Regions from separate parts of the Peribacillus sp. TH14 genome, predicted to be linked through region 1. Evidence: a T-box and tRNA genes for the amino acid it is inferred to sense, from the RefSeq annotation. Region 1 holds a T-box; the other regions hold tRNA genes.
The links. A T-box is a leader RNA that pairs with one kind of tRNA and senses whether it is charged. The one in region 1 lies ahead of serS (serine--tRNA ligase), so its partner is inferred to be a tRNA-Ser.
Positions count from the first base shown of each region.

Region 2: it has a tRNA-Ser gene. The T-box ahead of serS (serine--tRNA ligase) is inferred to sense a tRNA for this amino acid. The anticodon was not compared.
Region 3: it has a tRNA-Ser gene. The T-box ahead of serS (serine--tRNA ligase) is inferred to sense a tRNA for this amino acid. The anticodon was not compared.

Region 1 covers NZ_JAEKEK010000001.1:2,023,423-2,025,662, reverse strand. The annotation lists gene JFU50_RS09870 (D-alanyl-D-alanine carboxypeptidase family protein) at 1-798, shown strand, start outside; T-box leader at 866-1,092, shown strand; gene serS (serine--tRNA ligase) at 1,159-2,240, shown strand, end outside.
Region 2 covers NZ_JAEKEK010000001.1:1,734,482-1,736,721, forward strand. The annotation lists rRNA gene JFU50_RS08345 (16S ribosomal RNA) at 1-213, opposite strand, end outside; tRNA gene JFU50_RS08350 (tRNA-Gly) at 311-384, opposite strand; tRNA gene JFU50_RS08355 (tRNA-Pro) at 417-493, opposite strand; tRNA gene JFU50_RS08360 (tRNA-Arg) at 500-576, opposite strand; tRNA gene JFU50_RS08365 (tRNA-Leu) at 595-680, opposite strand; tRNA gene JFU50_RS08370 (tRNA-Leu) at 740-821, opposite strand; tRNA gene JFU50_RS08375 (tRNA-Lys) at 831-906, opposite strand; tRNA gene JFU50_RS08380 (tRNA-Gln) at 916-990, opposite strand; tRNA gene JFU50_RS08385 (tRNA-Asp) at 1,073-1,148, opposite strand; tRNA gene JFU50_RS08390 (tRNA-Glu) at 1,176-1,250, opposite strand; tRNA gene JFU50_RS08395 (tRNA-Ser) at 1,268-1,358, opposite strand; tRNA gene JFU50_RS08400 (tRNA-Asn) at 1,365-1,439, opposite strand; gene JFU50_RS08405 (SprT family protein) at 1,572-2,051, opposite strand; gene cmpA (cortex morphogenetic protein CmpA) at 2,137-2,240, shown strand, end outside.
Region 3 covers NZ_JAEKEK010000001.1:1,250,572-1,252,811, reverse strand. The annotation lists rRNA gene JFU50_RS06300 (23S ribosomal RNA) at 1-934, shown strand, start outside; rRNA gene rrf (5S ribosomal RNA) at 1,051-1,166, shown strand; tRNA gene JFU50_RS06290 (tRNA-Asn) at 1,176-1,250, shown strand; tRNA gene JFU50_RS06285 (tRNA-Ser) at 1,256-1,347, shown strand; tRNA gene JFU50_RS06280 (tRNA-Glu) at 1,357-1,431, shown strand; tRNA gene JFU50_RS06275 (tRNA-Val) at 1,446-1,521, shown strand; tRNA gene JFU50_RS06270 (tRNA-Met) at 1,612-1,685, shown strand; tRNA gene JFU50_RS06265 (tRNA-Asp) at 1,691-1,766, shown strand; tRNA gene JFU50_RS06260 (tRNA-Phe) at 1,779-1,854, shown strand; tRNA gene JFU50_RS06255 (tRNA-Thr) at 1,862-1,937, shown strand; tRNA gene JFU50_RS06250 (tRNA-Tyr) at 1,953-2,036, shown strand; tRNA gene JFU50_RS06245 (tRNA-Trp) at 2,047-2,120, shown strand; tRNA gene JFU50_RS06240 (tRNA-His) at 2,138-2,213, shown strand.

The DNA of each region.
Region 1 (2,240 bases):
AATAACTCTAATTTGTTAGGGCAGTATCCTACTGGTAAAAAAGATGAAGAAAATGTCATGACAGCAACTGATACTGCACTTCTTGCTTATCGTCTTATTAATGATTATCCGGAAGTATTAAAGTATGCCAGCATTTCTAAATTGAAGTTCCGTGATGGGAAAGAGTATCCAAACTTCAACTGGATGTTACCTGGTCTGATTTTTGAATATAAAGGTGTAGACGGTCTGAAAACAGGTTCTACTGACTTTGCCGGTTATGGTCATACGGGGACAGTTATCCAAGATGGTCAACGTTATATTACAGTGGTTATGAAGTCTACTACTAAAAATGAACGCTTCAGGGATAGTACTAAGCTGATGGACTATGCATATGCAACATTTGAAAAAGAAAAAATTCTTCCTGCCAATTACCAAGTGAAAGGGAAAGAAACCCTTTCGGTAGTTAAAGGTAAGGAGAAAAATGTTAATATCCAATCTAAAAAAGCGATTGAACTGCTTGTTGAGAATGGTGAGAAAGAAAACTATAAAACAGAATTAGTGATTGATAAAAACAAATTGGACAAAGACGGTAAGTTGACTGCACCAATCAAAAAAGGTGAGAAGGTTGGCTACATCACTGTTACTCCTAAAAATGGTAAAGATTACGGGTATATTAACGGGGATTCAGCGAAGGTTGACGTCGTAGCTGCAGAATCTGTTGAAAAAGCAAACTGGTTTGTGTTATCAATGCGAGCAGTTGGTGGATTCTTTGGTGATGTATGGAGCAGTGTATCTTCTACTGTAAAAGGCTGGTTTTAAGTTTCGTGTATAAAACGGTTGCGTAATGTATAAAATTATAGTACATTATGGAAAAGAATTTGATTATGAGAAAGCCATGACAGGATATAGTAACAAATATTTCTTTCTAAAGAGAGCCGATGGCTGGTGGAAATCGGTGTTAGAGTTTTGTGAATCCCTCCTGGAGCAGAGTATGGAACACCTTAATTGGGTCAGTAATTACTTTCGGTTAAAAGCCGTTATCGTGATAAGTGGAAGGTATTTTTCATATGCCTTCAACTAGGGTGGCAACGCGGGTTAACTCTCGTCCCTTCTTCAGGGGACGGGAGTTTTTTGCGTTCTCTGATAAATTAACAAATCATAAATGAGGAGGAACTGTAAATGTTGGATTTGAAATATGTACGAAATAATTTTGAAGAAGTGAAACGTGTTCTGCAATTTAGAGGAGAAGATTTAACTGATTTAGGTAAATTTGAGGAGTTAGACGTGAAGCGTCGATCTTTAATTGCTGATACAGAAAAACTGAAAAGTAAACGGAATGAAGTTTCACAGCAAGTAGCTGTATTGAAACGGGAGAAAAAAGATGCAGACCAGTTGATTGTGGAAATGCGTGAGGTTGGTGATCAAATCAAAGGATTTGATGATGAACTTCGTGAAGTAGAATCCCAGTTAGGAACGCTGCTGCTTTCTATCCCTAATATTCCACATGAAAGTGTACCAGTGGGTGAAACGGAAGATGATAATGTTGAAATCCGTAAATGGGGCGAATTGCCGCAATTTAAGTTTGAACCGAAACCACATTGGGATGTGGCTGGAGATTTAGGAATCCTTGATTTTGAACGGGCAGCGAAAGTGACCGGAAGCCGATTTGTTTTTTATAGAGGTCTCGGTGCTCGTTTAGAGCGTGCGTTAATTAGTTTTATGCTCGACCTTCATGTTGAAGAACATGGATATGAAGAAATGCTGCCTCCATATATGGTGAACCGTGCAAGCATGACAGGCACAGGTCAGTTACCTAAATTCGAGGAAGATGCTTTCCGTATTGAGAGCGACGATTATTTCTTGATTCCAACAGCTGAAGTGCCTGTGACAAATTTCCACCGTGATGAAATTCTAGGCATAGACGATCTGCCGATAAGCTATGCAGCATACAGTGCATCTTTCCGTTCAGAAGCAGGTTCTGCTGGTCGTGATACTCGCGGGTTAATTCGCCAGCACCAGTTTAATAAAGTGGAATTAGTGAAGTTTGTAAAGCCAGAAGACTCTTATGCAGAATTGGAAAACCTTACAGGACATGCTGAAAAAGTGCTTCAATTGCTAGGCCTTCCTTATCGAGTATTAAGCATGTGTACAGGCGATCTTGGTTTCACTGCTGCGAAAAAGTATGATATCGAAGTCTGGATCCCGAGCTATGGAACGTATCGTGAAATTTCATCTTGTAGTAACTTCGAAGCATTCCAGGC
Region 2 (2,240 bases), 290 kb from region 1:
CGTCTTTCCATCTTCTCTCATGCGAGAAAAGAACGTATCCGGTATTAGCTCCGGTTTCCCGAAGTTATCCCAGTCTTATAGGCAGGTTGCCCACGTGTTACTCACCCGTCCGCCGCTAATCTCAGGGAGCAAGCTCCCATCGATTCGCTCGACTTGCATGTATTAGGCACGCCGCCAGCGTTCGTCCTGAGCCAGGATCAAACTCTCCGAAGAAATGTTTGACTTGCTCATTTTGCTTTTTTTGATAGTGTGTGCTCACTTAAAATTTAACGTTGGCGCTTTGTTTTGTTCAGTTTTCAAAGAGCAATAATGGAGCGGGTGAAGAGAATCGAACTCTCATCATCAGCTTGGAAGGCTGAGGTTTTACCACTAAACTACACCCGCATTTAATTTTTCAAATTATTTCTAAGAAAGAATGGTCGGGAAGACAGGATTCGAACCTGCGACCCCTTGGTCCCAAACCAAGTGCTCTACCAAGCTGAGCTACTTCCCGTAAATATGGTGCGCCCGGCGGGAGTCGAACCTACAACCTTCTGATTCGTAGTCAGATGCTCTATCCAATTGAGCTACGGGCGCTAATTTCTATGATGTTTTTGGTGCGGCCGAGAGGATTTGAACCTCCACGGGGTTTCCCCCACTAGGCCCTCAACCTAGCGCGTCTGCCATTCCGCCACGACCGCGAAAGCGACTTTGTAAGTCTAACACCTTTTCAACTTGTTGTCAAGAAGAAAAATATCAGTGCGGGTGAAGGGACTTGAACCCCCACGCCTTGCGGCGCCAGATCCTAAGTCTGGTGCGTCTGCCAATTCCGCCACACCCGCGAAATAAAATGGTGAGCCATGAAGGATTCGAACCTTCGACCCTCTGATTAAAAGTCAGATGCTCTACCAACTGAGCTAATGGCTCTAAATAAAATGGCTGGGCTAGAAGGGATCGAACCTTCGCATGACGGAATCAAAATCCGTTGCCTTACCGCTTGGCTATAGCCCAATAATCAATTACTAATTAACAGCCAGATTAATATTATATCACAATAACTTAATTCTAGCAAGTGTTTTTTTAAAGAAATAAATGGCGGTCCCGACGGGAATCGAACCCGCGATCTCCTGCGTGACAGGCAGGCATGTTAACCGCTACACCACGGGACCAGTAATTTAATTTAAACATACAAAAGATGGTGACCCATACGGGATTCGAACCCGTGTTACCGCCGTGAAAGGGCGGTGTCTTAACCGCTTGACCAATGGGCCGTGATAAAATGTGTAACTGGCGGAGAAGGAGGGATTTGAACCCTCGCGCCGCTTACGCGACCTACACCCTTAGCAGGGGCGCCTCTTCAGCCTCTTGAGTACTTCCCCAAAAAATGGCTCCGCAGGTAGGACTCGAACCTACGACCGTTCGGTTAACAGCCGAATGCTCTACCACTGAGCTACTGCGGAATAATGAAAATTGGGTTCCTTTTTTACGCTCAAGGACCTTAGTGGTTGTCGTGAAGAACAAGTTGTTATCTTGTCGACTCTTATGATTATAAGGAGGTTGCAACATAAAGTCAAGGGTTCTTTTGTTTTTTTTTATTTATTTGCTTCTTTTTCTATAAAACCTTGGTATATCAGTGTTCCACGACACTTACCACAGACAAAACGAGTGGTATCGATACGCTTCTTTCTTAAATATAACTCCTGACAGTTTTCACATCTATATTGAATAGTATTCATTTTTCTCTTTAACTGGTTTGACGGTAGTGGCGTGCAAAATCTTGGGGCTCCAACTTTTTCGAGTAAACGCTTAAAGTCAGCATCACGATGCTGGTATCCTTTCTTCTCAAGGTGGAGGTGATAATGGCACAATTCATGCTTTATGATTCCTATCAATTCTTCCACTCCACGTTCATCAAGATATTTCTTATTAATTTCTATATTATGTGAACGTAGCAAGTACCTTCCTCCAGTCGTTCGAAGGCGCGGATTAAAACAAGCTAGGTGTCTAAAGGGCTTTTGAAAGTCTTTCCTCGAAATATCTTCAACTAATTTTTGCAATTGCTGATTATCCATCTTCCCCCTCCCTTTCCTTGGTAACATGACAACCCATTATAACATAGACTAATAAAACAATAGAAAACTACTGGAGGTAAGCGCTATGCCTAATTGGTTCCAAAATCAAATTCGTAAAGCCTTTTATGAAAAGGATTATTATCAAGTGAAGATGTTGAATCAATGCTGGTTTTTTTATCAAAAAAAAGA
Region 3 (2,240 bases), 770 kb from region 1:
CGAAAGGTGTAACGATCTGGGCACTGTCTCAACGAGAGACTCGGTGAAATTATAGTACCTGTGAAGATGCAGGTTACCCGCGACAGGACGGAAAGACCCCGTGGAGCTTTACTGCTGACCTGATATTGAATTTTGGTACAGCTTGTACAGGATAGGTAGGAGCCTGAGAAGCCGGAGCGCTAGCTTCGGTGGAGGCGTTGGTGGGATACTACCCTGGCTGTATTGAAATTCTAACCCGCGCCCCTTATCGGGGTGGGAGACAGTGTCAGGTGGGCAGTTTGACTGGGGCGGTCGCCTCCTAAAGAGTAACGGAGGCGCCCAAAGGTTCCCTCAGAATGGTTGGAAATCATTCGTAGAGTGTAAAGGCACAAGGGAGCTTGACTGCGAGACCTACAAGTCGAGCAGGGACGAAAGTCGGGCTTAGTGATCCGGTGGTTCCGCATGGAAGGGCCATCGCTCAACGGATAAAAGCTACCCCGGGGATAACAGGCTTATCTCCCCCAAGAGTCCACATCGACGGGGAGGTTTGGCACCTCGATGTCGGCTCATCGCATCCTGGGGCTGTAGTCGGTCCCAAGGGTTGGGCTGTTCGCCCATTAAAGCGGTACGCGAGCTGGGTTCAGAACGTCGTGAGACAGTTCGGTCCCTATCCGTCGCGGGCGCAGGAAATTTGAGAGGAGCTGTCCTTAGTACGAGAGGACCGGGATGGACGCACCGCTGGTGTACCAGTTGTCTTGCCAAAGGCATAGCTGGGTAGCTACGTGCGGACGGGATAAGTGCTGAAAGCATCTAAGCATGAAGCCCCCCTCGAGATGAGATTTCCCATAGCGCAAGCTAGTAAGATCCCTGAAAGATGATCAGGTTGATAGGTCAGAGGTGGAAGCGTGGCGACATGTGGAGCTGACTGATACTAATAGATCGAGGACTTAACCACGCTTTAAAAAATGAAATACCTTCTTATTATCTAGTTTTGAAGGAATGAAAATTTCTTCTTGCATTTTCTCAAAAAGACGTTATAATAATATATGTCTTGAAAAAATGTTAATAATGTTTGGTGACGATAGCGAAGAGGTCACACCCGTTCCCATTCCGAACACGGCAGTTAAGCTCTTCAGCGCCGATGGTAGTTGGGGGTTTCCCCCTGTGAGAGTAGGACGTCGCCAAGCTTATATCGTTCCGCAGTAGCTCAGTGGTAGAGCATTCGGCTGTTAACCGAACGGTCGTAGGTTCGAGTCCTACCTGCGGAGCCATTATTGGAGAGCTGTCCGAGTGGCCGAAGGAGCACGATTGGAAATCGTGTAGACGGGTAACCCTGTCTCAAGGGTTCAAATCCCTTGCTCTCCGCCATTTACAACTGGCCCGTTGGTCAAGCGGTTAAGACACCGCCCTTTCACGGCGGTAACACGGGTTCGAATCCCGTACGGGTCACCATTCCGAAAACATATGGAGGATTAGCTCAGCTGGGAGAGCATCTGCCTTACAAGCAGAGGGTCGGCGGTTCGATCCCGTCATCCTCCACCATTTTTTAAAAAGCAACAAGTTGTTTCTATATATCAGATATAATGAAACTGTTAACACGAAAACTTGATGCAATAGCAGCATTATTAACGTCGCGGGGTGGAGCAGTCCGGTAGCTCGTCGGGCTCATAACCCGAAGGTCGCAGGTTCAAATCCTGTCCCCGCAATCTATGGTCCCGTGGTGTAGCGGTTAACATGCCTGCCTGTCACGCAGGAGATCGCGGGTTCGATTCCCGTCGGGACCGCCATTTTTATTGTTTGGCTCAGTAGCTCAGTCGGTAGAGCAAAGGACTGAAAATCCTTGTGTCGGCGGTTCGATTCCGTCCTGAGCCACCATTGTAGTGCCGGTGTAGCTCAACTGGTAGAGCAACTGACTTGTAATCAGTAGGTTGGGGGTTCAAGTCCTCTTGCCGGCACCAGTAACATCCATATGCGGAGGGGTAGCGAAGTGGCTAAACGCGGCGGACTGTAAATCCGCTCCTTCGGGTTCGGCAGTTCGAATCTGCCCCCCTCCACCATTTTATTTATAGGGGTATAGTTTAAAGGTAGAACAGAGGTCTCCAAAACCTCCAGTGTGGGTTCGAGTCCTACTACCCCTGCCAATTTTAATTTTATAATGGCGATTGTGGCGAAGTGGTTAACGCACCTGATTGTGGTTCAGGCATTCGTGGGTTCGATTCCCATCAGTCGCCCCATTTTTTAATAAATGATGGTATAATAAG